Regions from separate parts of the Aliamphritea ceti genome, predicted to be linked through region 3. Evidence: riboswitches for the same ligand, from Rfam matches in the RefSeq annotation. Region 3 holds a riboswitch; each other region holds the start of a gene.

What was found. Region 3 has a riboswitch for cobalamin ahead of OCU49_RS13995 (ABC transporter ATP-binding protein). Riboswitches for the same ligand answer to the same signal wherever they lie in the genome.
Region 1: it holds a riboswitch for cobalamin, as region 3 does, so the genes downstream of both, bluB (5,6-dimethylbenzimidazole synthase) here and OCU49_RS13995 (ABC transporter ATP-binding protein) in region 3, are expected to answer to the same signal.
Region 2: it holds a riboswitch for cobalamin, as region 3 does, so the genes downstream of both, OCU49_RS15310 (DUF4198 domain-containing protein) here and OCU49_RS13995 (ABC transporter ATP-binding protein) in region 3, are expected to answer to the same signal.

The regions. Positions count from the first base shown of each region.
Region 1 is NZ_AP025282.1:1,642,464-1,649,153, forward strand. Features, by position in the region: gene OCU49_RS07495 (VWA domain-containing protein) at 1-223, shown strand, start outside; gene OCU49_RS07500 (BatD family protein) at 220-1,944, shown strand; cobalamin riboswitch at 2,149-2,349, shown strand; gene bluB (5,6-dimethylbenzimidazole synthase) at 2,394-3,149, shown strand; gene OCU49_RS07510 (sensor domain-containing diguanylate cyclase) at 3,215-4,318, opposite strand; gene OCU49_RS07515 (acyl-CoA dehydrogenase) at 4,535-5,722, shown strand; gene OCU49_RS07520 (CaiB/BaiF CoA transferase family protein) at 5,744-6,690, shown strand, end outside.
Region 2 is NZ_AP025282.1:3,320,349-3,327,038, forward strand. Features, by position in the region: gene OCU49_RS15285 (MFS transporter) at 1-926, opposite strand, end outside; gene OCU49_RS15290 (energy-coupling factor ABC transporter ATP-binding protein) at 978-1,673, opposite strand; gene cbiQ (cobalt ECF transporter T component CbiQ) at 1,723-2,505, opposite strand; gene OCU49_RS15300 (NikL family nickel/cobalt ECF transporter subunit) at 2,527-3,108, opposite strand; gene cbiM (cobalt transporter CbiM) at 3,101-3,721, opposite strand; gene OCU49_RS15310 (DUF4198 domain-containing protein) at 3,780-4,586, opposite strand; cobalamin riboswitch at 4,697-4,989, opposite strand; gene OCU49_RS15315 (methyl-accepting chemotaxis protein) at 5,117-6,690, opposite strand, start outside.
Region 3 is NZ_AP025282.1:3,045,539-3,052,228, reverse strand. Features, by position in the region: gene OCU49_RS14025 (helix-turn-helix domain-containing protein) at 1-15, opposite strand, end outside; gene tenA (thiaminase II) at 230-895, opposite strand; gene OCU49_RS14015 (ABC transporter substrate-binding protein) at 940-1,869, opposite strand; gene OCU49_RS14010 (ABC transporter permease) at 1,891-2,736, opposite strand; gene OCU49_RS14005 (ABC transporter ATP-binding protein) at 2,729-3,499, opposite strand; gene thiD (bifunctional hydroxymethylpyrimidine kinase/phosphomethylpyrimidine kinase) at 3,499-4,323, opposite strand; TPP riboswitch at 4,390-4,505, opposite strand; cobalamin riboswitch at 4,716-4,917, shown strand; gene OCU49_RS13995 (ABC transporter ATP-binding protein) at 5,094-5,924, shown strand; gene OCU49_RS13990 (ABC transporter substrate-binding protein) at 5,869-6,690, shown strand, end outside.

The DNA of each region.
Region 1 (6,690 bases), 1.4 Mb from region 3:
AGCCGAAGAAGGCTCGCAGGATGAACAGCAAAGTGCTGCTCAACAGGTAACTCAGAGCCAGCCTGAACAGACTGACGAAGAAGCGGCTTTGCAAAAATGGCTGGGGCAGTTACCGGAAGACCCCACAGGGTTACTGCGTAACAAGTTTGATTACGAATATCAGAAGAAACGTCAGGCCTATCAGAATGGCGACTGGCAACCGGCGCAGGAGCAACGGTGGTGAGACAATATATAGTTCAGCTTTTAACCAGCATGTGTATGGTGCTGGTTACGAATAGCGTATTAGCAGCGAGTCTGGAAGCCAAGGTTGACCGTAACAGGATTGCACTCGGTGACAGCCTGACGCTTACAGTTGTGGCTGAAGGCTCGGTTGATGGCGAGCCAGACTTTGGCTTGCTTGAACCTTTTTTTGATGTAATTAATCGCGCAGTTGGCCGCAACACTTCAATTGTGAATGGCGATATTACCCGCACGGTTAAGTGGCGTCTGATCCTTAACCCCAGGCAAAAAGGCACGCTGGTCATCCCCGCGTTTGAGCTGGATGGTATTCGCAGTGAAGCCATTACCATTGAAGTAACTGAGCCACCACCGCTCACGGACTCTACAGATGATTTGCGGGTTGAACTGCATCTGGATAAGTCAGAAGTATTTGAAAATGAGCAGCTGATAGTCACCCGTCGACTGTTATACGGCATTGCTGTTGGTGGCCTGGAAATGCAACCGTTTGAGTTGCCTGATGCTCAGATAATAGAGCTGGGTGATAACCAGTATGAAACTACCCGGGACGGCCGGCGTTTCGGCGTTTACGAAGTGGCTTATGCGGTATTCCCACGTAAGGTCGGCGTATTAGATATTCTTGCTCAAAGTCTGGAGATTCAGGTTGGGCGACGTAATTTGTTGAATAACCGTAGTGCGCAAAAGGTACGTCTGGAGATGGGAGCTGAAACTGTTAAGGTCAAAGCCCGTCCGGCGGGCTTCACGCAGGCAGACTGGCTGGTAGCGAATAAGCTGGATCTTTCCGAAGGTTGGAGTCAGCTACCGGAGCAGATTCGTTTAGGAGAGTCCCTTACCCGAACCATTACTCTGGCAACTGTAGGTGCTGCGCCTGAGCAGTTACCAACCCTGGAACTGGCGGATATTACCGGGGTGAATATTTATTCTGAGCCGCTGCAAAATACCGAAGATAATACATCCCGCGGGGTGATCCACGCCCGGCAACGTAGCCTTGCCATAGTACCTGTTCAGGAAGGACAGATTGAAATACCTGAACTGGTCGTTAAGTGGTGGAACAGTACTGAAAACCGTGAAGAGCTGGCGCGATTACCTGCCCGCAGTATAGAAGTATTACCTGCGCTTGCGGGCAGCGCTTCGGCCACGCCGGCTGCGACTGTTCAACCAACTGCTCCGCTACAAAATAATGTGGCTCAGCAACAGAACGAAGTACAAATTGTTTATCAGCAGTCACCATTGGCTGCATGGTTAATTTGGGCAAACCTTGCCTGGGCATTGTTGCTGGTTGTATTGGCAATACTCTTGATTAAACAACGTCAGCAGATTCGACGTTTGTTAGCAGCTACTGCCACTGATTCAAAATCGGATCACAAACTCCGTGCAGCAATTAAAGATTCTTTTTCTACTGTGCAGCAAGCGCTTGCCGGGCAGGAATTGGTTGCAGTTCACCGGGCGGTAAAGCATTGGGGTGATGGCTGTTATCGTCAGGGACAATTGCCGGTTGGCGGTATTACCGGGCTTAAATCTGTTGCTGATGGTGAGCTAAAAGAACAGTTGAGATTATTAGAGCGGGTGTTGTTCGCTGCGTCGGAAACCCAGATGCCAGATCTGAATAAACTAGGCAGTGGTTTGACGCTGTTAAATAAACAGCTTTCAGCCCGACAGTCTGAGGCATCTTCTGACACTGGCCTGGCGTCATTCTATCCGGGTTAAGCAGGAGCATGCTGCTTTGTTAAGCCCGGATGATGTCATTGTCCGGGCTTGTTCATCTGCGGTTTTTTCCCTGCTATATGTTGATCCCTGTCTAAACTCTTAACGATTTCACTTGTTTGTTATCTGCAGTCTTTATATAAATGTTTTTTAGAATAGCTTTCTTTAATGGTTTAGCAGAGACATTCAGTTAGAGAAGTTTTACAACCAAAAAATCCACATACAGGTGCCGCTGATGCTTTAAATAGCGTCAGAGGAGAATCGGGAAACTGGTGAGAATCCAGTACGTGCCCAGCGCTGTAAAGGGGATTCTGTAAACAGGTTACGACCAGCCACTGAGTATTCTCGGGAAGGTGTTTACAGAAGTTGATCCTGAGTCAGAAGACCGGCCTGTAAGTATCAGAAAAGTGTTTGGACAGGCACTTACCGCCACCATATTAAGGGGAATACCTATGGGGCACTTACCAATCGATTTTCCGCATCAGGAAAATATCAGCTTTAACCCGGAAGAAATTCACGGCCTGTATAAAACCATTTTTAACCGTCGCGATGTGCGTGGACAATTCCGTCCCGACAGCATTCCCGACGATGTACTGAGCAGGGTTTTGTATGCGGCTCATCATGCGCCTTCGGTTGGCTTTATGCAGCCCTGGGATTTCATGGTGATTCGTGATGCCGGGGTACGTCAGCGTGTCAGAGGTTTGTTTGATCAGGCACATGATGAAGCCGCCGAAATGTTCACCGAAGACAAACAGGACACTTATAAATCTCTGAAACTCGAGGGTATTCTTGAGTCACCTTTGAATATCTGTATCACCTGTGACCGCAAGCGAACCGGACCGACGGTTATCGGGCGCACGCACATGAAGGTGATGGATCTCTATAGCAGTGTATGTGCCGTGCAAAACCTGTGGTTGGCAGCCCGGGCAGAAGGGCTTGGTGTCGGCTGGGTGAGTATTATGGAGCAGGAAAAACTCCAGCAAGTATTGGGTATTCCTCAGGATATAGTGCCTGTTGCATATCTGTGCATCGGCTATGTGGATCACTTTTATGACAGACCTGAACTGGAGTCAGCCGGATGGTTGCCTCGTCAACCGCTGCAGGATCTTATTCATTTTGATCAGTGGGAAAACCGTTGTTCAGAGGAACAGGATTCCCTGATGGGCGCGATAGCAGCACATGCGGGTTTTCCTTCTGAATGTGTCTGAAGGTTTGATGGCTAAAGAGACTGAATAGCAGAAGGTCAGAGAAGCGATGTTGAGTCTGTGTTCTGTCAGGCTACAGTCTGATCGGAAATGACACGGTTTCGACCCTGACGTTTAGCCGTTAACAGCGCTTTATCTGCCGCATCGAATAAGTCTTCCGGAGACTGTCCCCGGAATTCGGCAACACCGATACTGATGGTAAGCTTTTCACTGTCAAAGTCAGTGTTGGCGACAGTCTCCCGATATTCTTCAGCCAGTTTAGCGGCGCCCTGTAATTCGGTGCCTGGCAGTAGTACTACAAATTCTTCACCGCCATAGCGGGCACAGAAATCCTGACTACGTGCACGTTGTTGCAGCAAACTGGCAACCTGCGTCAGTACTGTGTCGCCAAAGCTATGGCCACAGTTATCGTTAAGTGTTTTGAAGTGATCAATATCAATTACCAGCAGGCTAAGCGCTGTGTTGTTCTTGTTTGCCAATAAGGTATTTCGGGTGAGGGCGGTATTGAACGCCCGGCGGTTATTCAGCCCGGTGAGTTCATCGGTAATGGTCAGGCGACGTAACTCATGGTTTGCGCCATCCAGCCGACGCTTAGACTCGCTCAGTTGTCGTTCCCGCATTTCCAGTACTTTAAGCGACTTGCGTAGCCGTAATAACTGCATAACCTGATTCCCCAGTGCAGTGAGGGCTTCAGTCTGCTGCTCCGACATACTTTGCGGTTGGGTATCTACCGCACACAAAGTGCCTAGTACCATACCGTCATCATCAATCAGTGGGACGCCGGCATAAAAGCGCACGAAAGGCGGATTGATGACCATACCTATATCTTTTACCCGTGGGTCTTTTTGTGTATCGGTAACGATAAAAGGCTCAGTGCCCATGACGGTTTGCGAGCAAATCGCAAAGCCGCGGGGGACTTCAACCGGGGCAATGTTATGTTTGGCTTTGTGCCATTTTCGTTCGGCATCGACGAAGGCTACCATGGCTTTATCTACACCGCAGACAAAGGCTGCCAGTTTGGCTATATCGTCGTAGGCCTGTTCAGGGAGAGAGTCGAGAATATCGTAATCTTCCAGTGCCAGCAGGCGCTGTGATTCGTTATCCGGAAGCGGGAAGGGGTATGTCATCGGCTTACCTGTACCTCTGAATGTATCCATCCAGTGGAACGTCATTCTATTTCTTTTGATTCTTTAGCCAGACTGTTGTGCTGGCAGATCTATATCAACGCATACATATGTAATATCTATGAAAATAGAACGTTAATACAGGGTTTACTGCTTTGTGCTACCCATAAAGGGTATGTACCCCTTCTGGCGGAGGGGAGTAGTATGAATTCTATCTCGTTTATTTTTCGGTTATCCGGACATCGATTTTCAAGGGCAATGAACATGAGTAAGTCTGTTAAAAAGCCGGCGTTTGACTGGCAGGATCCGTTATCTATTGAAGCGCAACTGAGCGAAGAAGAACGCATGGTACGCGACACTGCCAGAGAATATTGCCAGGAGCGATTGCTGCCGCGGGTAACCGAAGCAAACCGTCATGAAATTTTTCATACTGAAATCATGCCCGAACTGGGTGAACTGGGCTTACTGGGTGCAACTTTGCCGGAACAGTATGGCGGCGCTGAAGTGAATTATGTGTGTTACGGACTGGTTGCCCGGGAAGTTGAAAGAGTCGATAGCGGCTACCGCTCCGCGATGAGCGTGCAGTCATCACTGGTCATGCATCCTATTTATAGCTACGGCACCGAAGAGCAGCGTATGAAATACCTGCCAAAACTGGCCAGTGGTGAATGGATTGGCTGTTTTGGTCTGACTGAGCCGGATGTCGGTTCTGATCCGAATAATATGAAAACCCGTGCAGTAAAGGTTGATGGTGGTTATCAGCTGAAGGGCGCGAAAATGTGGATTACTAATTCACCGGTAGCGGATGTGTTTGTTGTCTGGGCGAAGCTGGATGGCGAAGTACGTGGTTTTATTCTTGAAAAAGGTATGCAAGGCCTGAGTGCGCCGAAGATCGAAGGTAAATTTTCTCTGCGGGCATCGGTGACCGGTGAAATCGTTATGGATGATGTTTTTGTACCTGAAGAGAATATGTTTCCGGATGTTAAAGGTCTGGCAGGTCCGTTTGGTTGTCTGAACAAAGCCCGTTTTGGCATTGCCTGGGGTGCGTTAGGCGCTGCTGAATTCTGCTGGCACAGTGCGTTGCAGTATACGCTTGACCGGATCCAGTTTGGTCGCCCACTGGCGGCTAACCAGCTGATTCAGAAGAAACTGGCAGACATGCAGACAGAAATTACTCTGGGTTTGCAGGCTTGTCTGCAAATGGGTCGTCTGATGGATCAGGATGCCTGCCCGGTTGAACTGATCTCTCTGTTAAAGCGGAATAACTGCGGTAAATCGCTGGATATCGCACGTATGTCGCGGGACATGCACGGTGGCAACGGTATCTCCGATGAGTTCGGTGTTATCCGTCATGTGATGAATCTGGAAGCGGTAAATACGTACGAAGGTACGCACGACGTTCACGCACTGATTCTTGGCCGGGCACAGACTGGCATTCAGGCATTCTTCTAAGTGTGACAGGAGGTTATTCCGATGGGCGCACTTTCACATATCCGGGTACTGGATCTTAGCCGTATTCTGGCGGGTCCCTGGGCGGGGCAGACACTGGCGGATTATGGTGCTGAAGTAATTAAAGTTGAGCGTCCTGAAAGTGGTGATGACACTCGTCGCTGGGGACCTCCTTTTGTAAAAGATGCTGAAGGTAACCCGGGTGATGCTGCCTATTATCACAGTGCTAACCGGGGCAAAAAATCAGTCGCCATTGATATCACCACAGAAGATGGCCAGGCGCTGGTACGCAAACTGGCCGCGGAAGTGGATGTGATTATCGAGAATTACAAAGTGGGTGGCTTGAGCAAATACGGCTTGGACTATGACAGTCTGAAAGCGGTTAACCCGCGACTGGTATATTGCTCGATTACCGGTTTTGGTCAGGACGGTCCTTACAAACATCGTGCCGGTTACGACTTCATGATTCAGGCAATGGGAGGCCTGATGAGCATCACCGGTGAGCCTGAAGGTCAGCCTGTGAAGGTTGGCGTAGCGCTGGCGGATGTTATGACCGGCTTATATGCAGTCACCGCTATTCAGGCTGCGTTATTGCACCGGGAACAGTCAGGTGAAGGTCAGCATATTGATATGTCCTTACTGGACGTTCAGGTGGCTGCTTTGGCGAATCAGGCAATGAATTTTCTGGTCGCAGAAGAGGCCCCGCCAAGGCTGGGGAATGCGCATCCGAATATAGTGCCTTACGAAGCCTTTGCGACAGCAGATGGCCATATCATTCTGGCGGTTGGTAATGACAAACAGTTCCGGGCGTTTTGTGAACTGGCTGGTGCAGCTGATCTTGCCGAGAATCCTGCGTTTGCCACTAACCCGCAGCGGGTAGCGAACCGTACCGATCTGATTCCGTTAATCAAACATCTGATGCAGCAACATAGCAGTGACTGGTGGCTAACTCAGTTGGAAGGTTGCGGCGT
Region 2 (6,690 bases), 270 kb from region 3:
AGACCTATATAGCCCGGATCAGTTAAACCAAGAAACAAAGCAGCACTAAACAATACACCGCCGGCCAGCATCACCGTACGGTTAGAAAAATGATCCAGTAATTTAGGCAACACAAACGCCAGCGCCATAGACCCCACGCCGGCAGCAGCCATCAATGTCGGCACGGCAGACTCACTCATGCCAAGCACCTGACGAACATACACCACCGTATTCACAATGATCATGGCACCCGCCGCTGAAAGCGCCAGATTAAGTGCCAGAACACCGCGTAACCGCGGCGTCTTAAAGTAACTGATTATGCCAAAGCTAACATGCTGCCAAACCCCACCAGTGCGTTCATTGGCTGCCGCTTTTGGTACCTGTACCAAGAAAATACAACCAGCAGCCAAAACGAAAGCGATAGAATTCAGGCGGAAGAGTAATTCATAAGACGTGATCAGCAATAAGCCGGCAGCCAAAGCTGGGCTGAGCAGGCTTTCCAGCTCCATTGCCAGACGGGACAGAGAAAGTGCCCGGGTGTATTCATCTTCATCAGGCAAAACATCTGGCAGTAACGCCTGATAGACTGGTGTATAGCCGGCAGCCAGTGCATTCAGTAAAAAGATCAGTATGAATATTTGCCACACGTCAGTAGCCAGTGGCAGTAAGAAAACGATAACTGCGCGCCCCAGGTTGAGCCCGGCAAGCCAGCTTCGGCGGGGGAATGCATGACTGTACCCTCCCACAACCGGCGCTACACACAGATAAGCAACCATTTTAACCGCCAGCGCAGAGCCCAGAACCAGACCAGCCTGTAGCGGGCTCAGATCATAAACCATTAAAGCCAGGGCGACCGTTGCCATCCCTGTCCCTAACAGAGATACGACCTGTCCAAAAAACAACCAGCGAAATACTGGATGGGCTAACGGGCTAAAAAAGCTACTCATAAGATTCTGTCTGATCTATTTATCGGATCTAATAAAAAGACGCCTCAAAAATCAGGCCGGCACAGCACTCAGGCTAGTCTGGTAATCGACCAGGCCAGCATCCTGCAACCGCACCCAGCGGGTTGCCAGCTGTTCAAGAAAACTGTCGTCATGGGAGATAATAATCATCGCCTGTGGCAGGTTCTGTAAGGTTGTCAGTAAACGCTCCCGGGCCTTAGAATCTAACGCATTACTTGGCTCGTCCAGCAATAACACATCCGGTTCCATGGCTAATACAGATGCCAGGGTAATCATGCGTTTTTCACCACCAGAAAGCTGATGCGTTACCCGCTCTTCAAAACCTGCCATTCCTAACGACTCCAGCGTTTTGCTGGCAATGTCCATGGCTTCGTTCTGGGTTTTACCCAGGTTTAGTGGGCCAAAAGCAACATCTTCGATAACGGTCGGGCAGAACAGCTGATCATCAGGATCCTGAAACAGGAACCCCACTTTTCCGCGTACTTCAACAAAGTCAGATTCTTCACTACGGGTTTTACCAAACGCAATGATATCGCCCTGTTTGGCCTTTTTCAGACCCATCAGCAAATGCAGCAGAGTCGTTTTGCCTGCACCATTTGCGCCAGTCAGCGCAACGCGTTCTCCACTATGCAAACTGAAATCAACCGCATCCAGCACAACGCCCCGACGCGGGTAGCGATAGCTGAGACCACGGACTTCAAGTAATGCGGTCTTATTCATGTTTGTCATAGTTCTATCTCAAGTTTGTAACAACAGACATCCAACCTGAACATCTGCCTTAATAAAAATTCAGTCCAACAAGAATGGCTAAACAGAAGCCAGTCAGGGCAATAAAGTAATAGTCATGACGAACCATTGCCATGTTATCCAGCAAATACAATTTACCCTGATACCCACGACACTTCATTGCCGCCATAATTCGCTCAGAACGCTCAAGCGAATGCACCAGTAACATACCTACCAGATATCCCATGGAACGCCAGGTATGCATATTACTGCGCAACACAAATGCACGAGCCTGCATCGCCCGGCGCATACGTTTGTATTCCTGACCGATAACGTCCAGATAACGCACGGTAAACATCAGCAAGTGGACCAGCTTTTCCGGCACTTTTAAGCGTGCCATTGCGTGCCCGAGAGTTGTAGCTCCCATCGTGCCAACTAAACCTAGCAACGCCAGTACAACCGCATTTGCTTTCAGTGCAATTTTGCAGGCATGCAGCAAACCTTCGACACTGGCGGAAAAGCCAAACAGGCTGAACATTTCTTTACCTGGCGTCGTAAACGGCAACATGATGACCAGGAATATCATGAACATATCCATAGCAATCACACGTCGCAGAGTGCGCTTAAAATTGAGTTTGGCCAGCGCCGCCACTACCAGTGCCAGGGCCAGCCCAAAAATAAGTACCGCAAAGTTATGCGACAGCACAACTGCGAAAGCAAACAGCACCGCCGCGGCAACTCTCGCCCGAGGATCGAGAATATCGATCACCGAGCTATGATGCTTCAGCTGCTGCCCTTTCCAGGACGTACCGCTATGTTCCAGATTTTGTGGCAAATCTGTCTCCTTGCCGTTTAATCAGACTGCCTGAGCAGCTTGCGCCTGCTTACGCTGACGCCACCACATTCCAATACCGCACAGTCCGAAGATGTAACCGATACCGCCAAGAACATCCTGTAAACCTGCTTTCTCCTGGAACGCACGTAACTCTTTACGCAGCGGTTTAACCTGTTTAGCAACGGCTTTCTCAATCATGCCCTGCATAGCAGCTTCGTCGTATTGCACAGCAGAACCTGTTGACGCCTTAGCGGCTGAAGCTGCTACAGCAGTATCACCACCGGCCAGAGATTCTGACAATTCTTCTGCAGGCAGCGTCATTTCCAAAACATGGCCACTTCCCATTTCCATCCGGAAGATATGATCAATCCGGGTGGTTGCTTCCATAGTAAAGAAGCCTTCATCATCGGTTTCTGTTTCCAGCAATACATTGCCAGCAGCATCTGTCACGATCACCTTAGTGCCGGCAGAGGCCATATCACCGTTTGAAAAACCCGCTTCACCTTCAATGGTGCTGCCAATCGCATATACACCACCCACAACATTGTGAGCACTGGCTGGCAAAGCAAACAGCATTGCCAGCAATACAAATAACTTACGCATTATCCCAATCCTCCGCGAGATGCAGAAATTCTGGTTTAACCTTACGAATCAGCAGCACAGCAGCGGCCGTTACAAAGCCTTCTACTAACATCACCGGAATATGTGCGATCAGCGTTGCTTTCGCAGCCAGCCAGAACGCTTCACCAGACAACGCCAGAGAGCCTGCTACCATCACGGTTGTGACTGCTACAGCCCCCGCACCTCCAATAGCTCCCCAAATAGCAGCTACTTTTGGAGAAGACGCGGCTATGCCATGTCGGCAAAGGAAGTACACCATGACCGCAGGCAAGGCGATGTTGACGGTATTGACCCCTAATACGAGGAAACCACCAAAGCCAAAGAAAACCGCCTGCAGAATCAACGCTACCAGCAATGCAGGGAACGCCGCCCAGCCCAGCGCCAAACCAATCAGACCGTTGAGGATCAAATGAACACTGGAAAAACCAATAGGCAAGTGAATATAAGAAGCAATAAAGAATGCGGCGGACAAAACACCTACCTGAGGCAGGTGCTCATAGTCCATTTTCTTCAGACCGTATGCTACACCGGCAATCGCAAGTAATGCTCCGCCGGCCAGAACCGGTTCGGAAAGCGCGCCATCTACTATATGCATAGCTGTTCCTGAAACTGTAAAACCGGTAGATCTTTAACAGAACTGCCGGCTTCAGTGATTATTTAATATCGTGAGCCTGAACCCAGATAACCGCGTCCTGAGACAACTCTTTACCTTTGTATTCAGTATCTGAACCTACTCCCAGAGCAGCAAAGCCCCAGTGGCCAGACTTTGGAATACCGAATGTAAAGGTACCGTTGGCATCCGCAAAAATCGTCATAGTGACAAATGCATCAGCTGGCGGTGTCATTTCTGCATGATCAGAGAAACGATTATTTTTCACATCCGGCTCGTAGTTCATGTATTCAACTTCGATTTCAGCGAAAGGAACTGGCTCGCCATTGCTTTTAACAACACCGGTAAAGGTACCGCCAGCATAAATAGCGTACGGTTTAGTCAAAGGCACGATCTCTGCTTTAAGACCCAGCTCTTCGTTCCAGTCAGTTGGCAAGCCGCCAACATTGATGATGTTCTTAGTAACCTGCTGAATGTAAATATCTTCTTCAGCTTCGTAGTAAGGCTCTGGGGTCATCACGAAAACATTATCGCCCAGTCCACGAAAGCGTACCTTTGCTTCGTACGCAGGGCCTGTATCTACAGCACTGGTCCACTCAATTGGTACCAGTTTATCCATCAGGTCAGTTTTTTTACCCTTACGGACAGAATAGAATTCTAAAGGCTCACCCATCTTCATCACGTGGCCGCTGGCAGCAGGATGAGTAAATGGCATCTTCAAGACCACCTCACCACCCTTTTCACGCAAAGAGTCATGGGCATAAACCAACTGAAAATGTGCCTGAGCCGTACCGGCTACCAGGGAAGAACCTAACACTAAAGCTGCAGATAACTGCTTGAAATTGAACACGTTTGAATTGCTCCGTCTGAATAAATAAACAGCCAGAGTTGGGAGGAATCAGCACAGCAGATGTGGGAAGAAACATCGCTAAGCCTCGGTGAAGCCCTCCGCAACACCTAGTTATAACAAGTTACCAAGTCGGTATCCGGACTCATCGACGGATTTTCATCCCCTGTTTCGCCTTCCCACTAATTTTGATTCACGGGAATCATTTGCTCGCGGTGGCCAATGAAACAGTTTTATCGATTTACCGTTGCGGGGGCAGTGTTGGGATTGCCAGAACTGGCGCTGCATAATTTGGCAATTACAACAGCAGCAACCGAAATCTAAACTCACCAACTTCCCGGGCAATGCATTTTTTAATGCTTTGCCCTGCGTGTTTGCACACGCAACTCAGTAACGAAAACGCACAATACCTGCACCGCTCAAAGATTGTCAATCAGCGCCGGATAAATGTCGCAATTTAATAAAATAAGGTCTTAAGAAGGGCAATAACAGCCGCCAAACGACGGCTGTTCAGAGTAAACAAAAAATCAATCTCAGGTTACAAACTGGCCGACTGCCAGCTTCAGCTGCTGGGCCTGAGCCGCCACCTCGTCACTGGCAACTACATTTAACTGCGTCTGGGCACTTGCATCATCAATAATCAGCCGGATTTTATCTACATTCTGATTAATCTCACCTGCCACAGTCGCTTGCTCTTCTGTAGCAGCTGCAACCTGAGCTGTCATATCCACAATGGTCGCGGCATCTGATGTAATCGCATCCAGCATATTAATACTCTCTCCCGCCCTTTCAGCACTCTGCTGACTGCGGCTAAGGCTCACCGCCATCAATTCGGTAGCTCTGCTAGTACGGACCTGCAATTGAGTAATCATACCTTCAATTTCACTGGCCGAAGCCTGAGTACGCTCCGCCAGCGACCTCACTTCATCAGCAACCACTGCAAACCCTCTGCCCTGCTCACCGGCTCTGGCCGCTTCGATAGAAGCATTTAAAGCCAACAAATTAGTTTGCTCTGCAATGGATTTAATGACCCCTAATACTGAACCAATTTCTTCGCTATCTTTTTTCAGCGTCTGCACCTCACTATCAGTCTCGCTAGCCTGCTCAGCAAGGCTCTGGATGCTGTCGATTAACTCATGATTACTGGCTTTACTTTGTTCGGCCTGACTCAGGGAGTTTTGTGCGGTTGAAGAGGTCTGTTCAGTATTGCCGGCAATTTCTGCCATAGCCGCTTCCATCTCGTGGACTGCACTGGCAATTTGCACAACTTCATCCTGTTCATTCTGTAAATCAGAGGCCGCCCGGTTAGCACTGCTGGCCAACTGTTCCGAAGACGACTGCAAATGCCCAATTGCTTTTACCACATCACCAATTAACGTCTGGAAGATAGCCATCATGGCATTAAAGTCGCTTCCCATTTTACCCAGCTCATCGCGATTGCCACCTTCATATCGCAATGTCATATCCTTGCTGGCACTGACTTTTTGCATACAGGTCGCCAACGCAGAAATTGGTAACAGAATACTGCGGGAAATGAGTGTAACCGCTACCCCTACGATAAGAGCTACAGCGATCATAATACCTACGGCTAAAAACTGTACCCGGGATACTTCAGCAGCAACATGCGCCTGCAGACCGACATTAATCTGATCAAGTGTGGTTTGAGTATCCTGAGCCTGCTGCTGCATAACCCCTCGCAAACCGGATTCGGCCGTTAGCCCTAATTCTTTACGGGCCTGAACAAGCGCAATAAACTGACGCTTATAATCATCCAGTAAGTCCACTGTCACTTTGCGCTGCGCCTGACTAAAATCCACTTGTCGCAAAACAGCAATTGCCTTATCAAAGTTGCCGGTAAATTTCGTCAGATATTTTTCATTTGAGCGGATAATAAAATCTTTCTCATTTCTGCGTAGCTGCAAAATTCGTACATAAAGCGCATCACTGTTAATCGCGACAACATTTTTTTCCGCTGCATGAACCGCTCCCCGCAAACCACCCCGCAAGCCTTCTTTTTCATTCAAACCAATAGTTTTTAACAGACCCGCAACTTTTACAAAGCTGTCACCATATTCACCAAAATGCTTTCCCAGTACTTGCAACGAAC
Region 3 (6,690 bases):
TAGCGTTTTCGGCATTTTGTTATTTATCGCTATATGACAGGTTCAGTCTGACTTTAGCACATCACAATTTATACAGGGTTGGTGCCCGGTAGAAATGTATGCTGGAGGTTCAGTGCGCCTGTTTTTAGTACCTGTTAGTTAAATTCAGACAAATAAAAAAGCCTTAGCGGGTGATCGCTAAGGCTTTTCTGTTTTGGCGCAAAAGCTCCGCGGCTATCTGAGGTAAGTGTTATTCCGTCAGATCCAGACCTTGCTGCCAGAAAGCAATTTCCATGCGGGTTGCAGTGGTGAAGTGCTTTTGAAGCTGGCGTCCACGGCGTGAATCTACCGGGATTTCTGCAATCAGTTCATCAAAGAACGCCGTAGTCGCATAGGCTGCTTCCTGATATTCCTCACCGGCGTACATGTCGATCCAGTTGGTGTATGGGTTGCCTTCGGTGATGCTGTTGCCGGCTTCAGTCAGGTACTGGCCGACGTGGGCGTAACCCAGTGCACAGGGCACCAGTGCCGCGTACAGGTCTGCCAGGTCACCTTGCAGGCCTGCATCGATCAGGTAGCGGGTGTAGGCAACAGTGGCAACGGCTTCCGGTAGTTCCAGAATGTCGTTTTCCTGTAAGCCCCAGGACTTGCAGTAATCGATATGCAGGCTGATTTCGTGTTCAACCAGTGCAGACAGAGATGGCAGGCTGGCACGCATTTGTGCCGGGCTGTCGCTCTTGAATACCGCCAGAGCATGGGCACGGGCGTAGTGGATCAGGTAGAGGTAGTCCTGTTGCAAATAATGGCGGAAACTCTCATTCGCCAATGTCCCCTGGCCGAGCTGCTGCACGAAGGGGTGTTTGATGTACAGGTCCCAGTCTTGCTGGCAGCCTTTAATCAGGTCCTGATGATTCATAGTGGTGTTTTCCTATGCTTTATCCGGCATTACTGGACTCGTTCTTACTGGACAATGTAATCAGTAGCTTTTGGCAGGGTTTTAATCACGCCGTTGTCGAACAGGAATTGTGCGTAGTTGTCGTAACGGCCCAGATCAGCCGCTTGTGGGCGCAGGGCGAAACGAACCAGGGTGTCTTTCCATGCACGGCGGTTCAGTTCAGTGTCCAGCTTATTACCGTCGCCGTAAGACTTGAACAGGTCCCATGCTTCATCCGGGTGGTTAACTGTGTATTGAGTTGCCAGTTCCAGGGCGCGGTTGAATTTGCGCAGCATGTCTTTGTCGATCTTGTTGCTGTTTGCCACTACAACCAGTTCGTCGTATGGCGGAATACCTTCTTCTTCTACGTAGAAGCCTTTGCCTTCAAAACCTTCCATGCTCAGCTGATGCATTTCGAAGTTACGGTAGCCGCCGTAGATGGCATCTACCTTGCCAGTTGCCAGTGAAGCAGACAGGGACCAGCCGACGTTGATCAGTTCAACGTCGTCGATGCTGATGCCGTTTTTGCTCAGCATAGTACCGACCGTAGCATCAACCAGGCCGCCGTCGAAGGCGTAGCCGATTTTCTTACCTTTCAGGTCAGCCAGTGTGTTGTAGCCGTTGTCTTTAAGTACCATCACTGTATTCAGTGGGGTAGCAATCAGCGTAGATACCCGGCTCAGAGGCAGGTCTTCCACCACGTCACGGATAAGCTGTGGCTGGTAGGTTACCGCCAGATCGAATTTACCGGCAGCAACCAGCTTAGGCGGGGTGCTTGGATCAGCAGGTTCGGTGATTTCGATATCCAGCCCCTGTGCTTTAAACAGACCTTGCTGCTGAGCAACGATAATTGGGCCGTGGTCCGGGTTAACAAACCAGTCCAGCATAAGAGTGACTTTTTCAGCCAGCGCTTGCTGGCTGAACATAATCAAGGCAAAAGCGAGAATTTTTTTCATAACGGTTTCCGTTGTTTCATTTCAGATGTTGTGTGGCTTTTCCCGATACCAGGGAATGGCTTTTTTAAGTAACTGGTCCGTGCTGTAGTACAGCAGGATGGAAAATATCGCGAGGATAAACAGTGCCGCGAACATGTCGGCAATCTGCATTCGTGCGTTAGCTTGTAGCATCAGATAGCCCAAACCTCCGGCAGAACCTACCCATTCACCGACAACTGCTCCAATAGGCGCAACTACAACGGCAACCCGAATACCTGATGCCAAAGTAGGCAGGGCAGCTGGTAGACGAATATGCCAGAGCTGGCGCCAGCGGCTGGCGCGCATGGTTGTGGCCAGGTCAAGATAGCCAGTAGGTGTATGACGCAGACCGTCAAAGCAGGTAGTAGTTACCGGAAAGAAGATAATCAGTGCAGCCATGATTACTTTTGAGGCCATACCATAGCCAAACCAGAGCATCAGAATAGGTGCGAGGGCAAAAACAGGAATTGCCTGACTGGCAATCAGAACGGGTAATAACCAGCGGCGTACCGGGTTAAAAAGCAGCATCTGCAAGGCCAGCCCTATGCCCATAAACAGACCAAGAAACAGACCTAAGACTATTTCAGTCAGCGTTATCAGACTGTGATCCCAGAGCAGTTCAGGATTGCTGATGAGCTTATCGAATACCAAAAAAGGTGATGGCAGGATGAACGGCGGCATGGCAAAGATAACGACGATTGCTTGCCACAGGCCAAGTAAAACCAGAGTGGTAACAGTGAGGCGAAACAGAATCTGTCGACGGCCCGAATTTCGGTGCTTATTGCGCTGCAGATCGGGGCTGAGTGTAACCGGCGTTTTAGTATCTGCCGGCGTTACTGGCTTATTCATCGGCCGTCTCCATGCTGAACTGCTCATCTGCAGCCTGTAACGCGGCTAACAAGCGGTGCTGGTATTCACCAAGTTCCGCATCGACAGATCTGGGAACGGGAGTATTGGGTGTCGTGGCAGCCTTAAGCTGACGTTGCTGAAACAACCAAACGTGCTGACCAAGCCGAAGGGCTTCCTGAGGGTCGTGAGTAATAAGTAGAACCGTACGGCCTTCAAGGGCTTTAAATGCCAGGGCTTGTAAACGGTGACGGGTCACAGCATCCAGCGCGCTAAAGGGTTCATCCATCAGTACAACCGGAGTGTCCTGCATTAAAGTGCGGGCCAGTGCGACTCGCTGGCGCATTCCGCCAGACAGGGCATCAGGTAACAGATGAAGGCTGTCTTCCAGACCGAGCTGAACTAATAGCTGATCTGCACGGGCGTAATCCTCAGCGGAAGGTTTGCCCTTGCTAAGACGGGCTTGCAGACAAACATTGTCACGTACTTTGAGCCATGGCAGTAGTAAATCCTGCTGGGCCATATAAGCGATTCGACCATCCAGAGGCTGGCCTTGCTGATCGGTAATTTTACCATGGCTGTGATGTTGAGGTTCAATCAGACCCGCCAGCATTCTTAGCAGGCTGGTTTTGCCACAGCCACTGCTGCCTAGCAGGCAAGTCCACTGTCCTGCGGGTAATCGCAGATCAAGATCTTTAAAAACAGGTGTCGGTGCATGCTCGTACTGCAGGCTAAGCTGACGAATGTTTATCTCAGTGGCGGTCATTACAGAGCCTGACGGTAAAAGTGGTGTACCGGGCCAGAGCCTTCGCCAATTTTTAGGGTGTCGGCATGTTCGATGGCTGCCTGAATATAGTTTTTAGCTTGTTGAATTGCTTCGGCCATTGGGTAGCCCTGTGCCAGAAAAGACGCAATGCTGGCGGATAGCGTACAGCCTGTGCCGTGGGTGTTCTTAGTGTCTATACGCTGACTGCTGTAGGTGCGTAAACCTTCACTGCCGAGCCAGAAGTCAGTACTTGTGTCTGCTTCCTGATGACCGCCTTTAATTAATACTGATTGACAGCCGTAGCTTAGCAATTGCTTACACTGTGCTTCGGTCTCGTTCATGTCAGTGGTATTGAGAGCCGGGCGGGCTGCCAGTAATGCCTGCGCTTCGGGCAAGTTAGGCGTGATAACGTCCGCAAGTGGTATCAGTTCGTTTATCAGGGTGTCAGTTGCTTCAGCAGCAAGTAAAACATCGCCACTGGTCGCGACCATCACCGGATCTAACACCACGTATTCAGGCTTATATTTGCGGATAGCTGCAGCAACAGTGCTGATAGTGGCTGAATCGCCAAGCATGCCGATTTTGACGGCATCTACTTGGATATCACTGAAAATTGCTTCGAACTGCTGTTCAATGAAGTCTCCGGGAACAGCCATTACGCCGGATACACCACGGGTGTTTTGAGCTGTCAGTGCGGTAATGACTGTGCAGGCATAACTGCCGGTTGCGGAAATTGCTTTGATGTCTGCCTGAATACCAGCACCGCCGCCGCTGTCTGAGCCAGCTACGCTAAGGACGATAGGGGTGTTGGGTGACTGCGACATGGGGCTTTCCTGCGTTTGGCGTTAACAACGGATAGATCCAAAACAGGGCAGTGAGAAGAATAGCTGTAAGCGATGTTCACAGATTTCCTACGCCAATTAACTGGATCAGGTTCTACGGGTTCAACACGCGTGAGTAAACGTGTGCAATCTCAACCAGAAATCTGGTTCCCCGACTGTATTGAGCGATGATAGAGAGTTGGATATACAAAGACAAATGAAACTTATTGTTATCTATGTGTGCACGCCTAAAGCATGAGTGTTTGCGGCATTGTCAGCGCTGGATCAGGCTTTGGTCTAAAGCAGGGCGGTGTAAAGGACCGTTCAGGCCGGTGAAAAAATATCCGTAAACAGGGGTTGTGTTTCTCTGATTTCCTAAATAATATGCTGGCCAACTAATTCTGTACGCGACAGGTGCAGCCGAACATTTTATGTTCGGCTGATAATTGGGAAGCCGGTGTAACTCCGGCGCTGCCCCCGCAACGGTAATTACAGTTTAGCGATCAGCAATACCACTGAGCAAATGCTTGGGAAGGGTTGATCGCCGGCATCTGCCAACTGTTAAGCCCGGAAACCAGCCTGTTGATTACCCTTATACAATCGCGGTGGGCGGTTCTGGGCAAAAAGCTTTTTAGCTTTTTTTCCTGGGCAAGCTTGTCCGTGTGTGAACATAGGTTACACATGGCAAAGACAATTCGAAATTACACAATATCCTTCCGGAATAACCGGTAGTTAAAGCCGTGGCTGATCTGCTGCAGGTTAAGGACTTGACTGTGTCTGGCGATCAACAGCGTTTGCTGCTCGATGATGTCAGTTTCAGTATGCGTCCTGGCGAAGTTGTCGGAGTGCTGGGGCCTAACGGTGCCGGTAAAACGACTCTGCTGCGCTGCCTGTTTGGTGCTTTGCGCCAATATGCCGGATCTGTCTGTCTGAATGGTCGGAATGTCCGTGACCTTACAGATCGGCAACGGGCGCTGCAGGTTGCTGCTGTAACGCAGGAAATGCCCGCTGATTTTCAGCTGAGTGTTCGTTCGGTGATTGCGACAGGCCGTACGCCGCACCAGCACTGGTTTACCGGTAATGATCCGGATGCAGAGCAGGTGATTAATGATGCTGTCAGGCAGTTTCATTTAAGCCGTTATCTGGATCGGGATATCAGTGAGCTGTCAGGCGGTGAGCGTAAGCGCGTGATGATCTGTCGGGCACTGGTGCAGCAACCGCAGTTACTGGTGCTCGATGAGCCCTGTAATCATCTGGACATTGAGCATCAGCTCAGTCTGATGCAGTTATTACGAAAGTTACCGGTCAGCAGTTTAGTGTCTCTGCATGATTTCCCACTGGCGGCGCGTTATTGCGATCGGGTGCTAGTCATGCAGCAGGGGCGGTTAGTGGGAGAGGGTAGCCCTCAAACAGTACTGACCCCAGAGTTATTCGAAAAAGTTTTTGCCGTGAGTGCCAATACCTACTCTAACCCTTGGGAGCAGTGGTCGTTTTATGCCACCTCGCTCCCCTTTTTTTCTTGCACAAAAAAGAAGAAGGAACAAGCACATGCGCGCTCTAATGTTCAGTTCAGCAGTCCTCCTTGCCAGTCTGGCGCCGCTTAGTCAGGCATCTGATTTCCCTGTTACCGTTGATAGTTGTGGTCGTACAGTTACTTTTGATGCTGCACCACAGCGGGCAGTGATTCATGATCAGAATATGAGTCAGATGGCATTTGCACTGGGTATTCAGAAAAGCGTTGCAGGCCTGACCGGGATTACCGGTTGGTATAAAACCTCCCCTGAATATGATCGTGAACGCGGTGATATTCCGGAATTAGCACCAAAGAACCCGACCACTGAAAACGTTCTTAGTGCAGATCCAGATTTGTTTTTTGCCGGTTGGAACTACGGCATGCGCACCGACGGTGAACTGACGCCGCAGAGTCTGGGAGAATTAGGTGTACCTGTTCTCGAGTTGACGGAATCATGTGTGCATCTGACTAAGTCAGGTCCGGATGCTTCTATGGATCTGCTGTATAAAGACGTGCTGCGCCTTGGCGCTGTGTTTGGCGTAAAGGAAAAAGCCGAAACGCTGGTTGATGGCTGGAAGTCCCGCTTGCAGACAGTAGCTGATAACACTGAAGGGAAGCCGCCAGTAAAAGTATTCCTGTATGACTCCGGTGAAGACAAGATCTTCACGTCTGGCCGTTTTGGCATGCCAACTGCGCTGATCCGTGCGGCTGGTGGTGAAAATGTGATGGATAATATTGATACCAGCTGGGGCAAAGTAGGCATTGAAGCGGTTATGGATGCTGAGCCTGATTTCTTTATTCTGGTTGATTATCAGCAAGGCGGCTGGAAAGGTTCATGGGAATTTATTAAGAGCCAT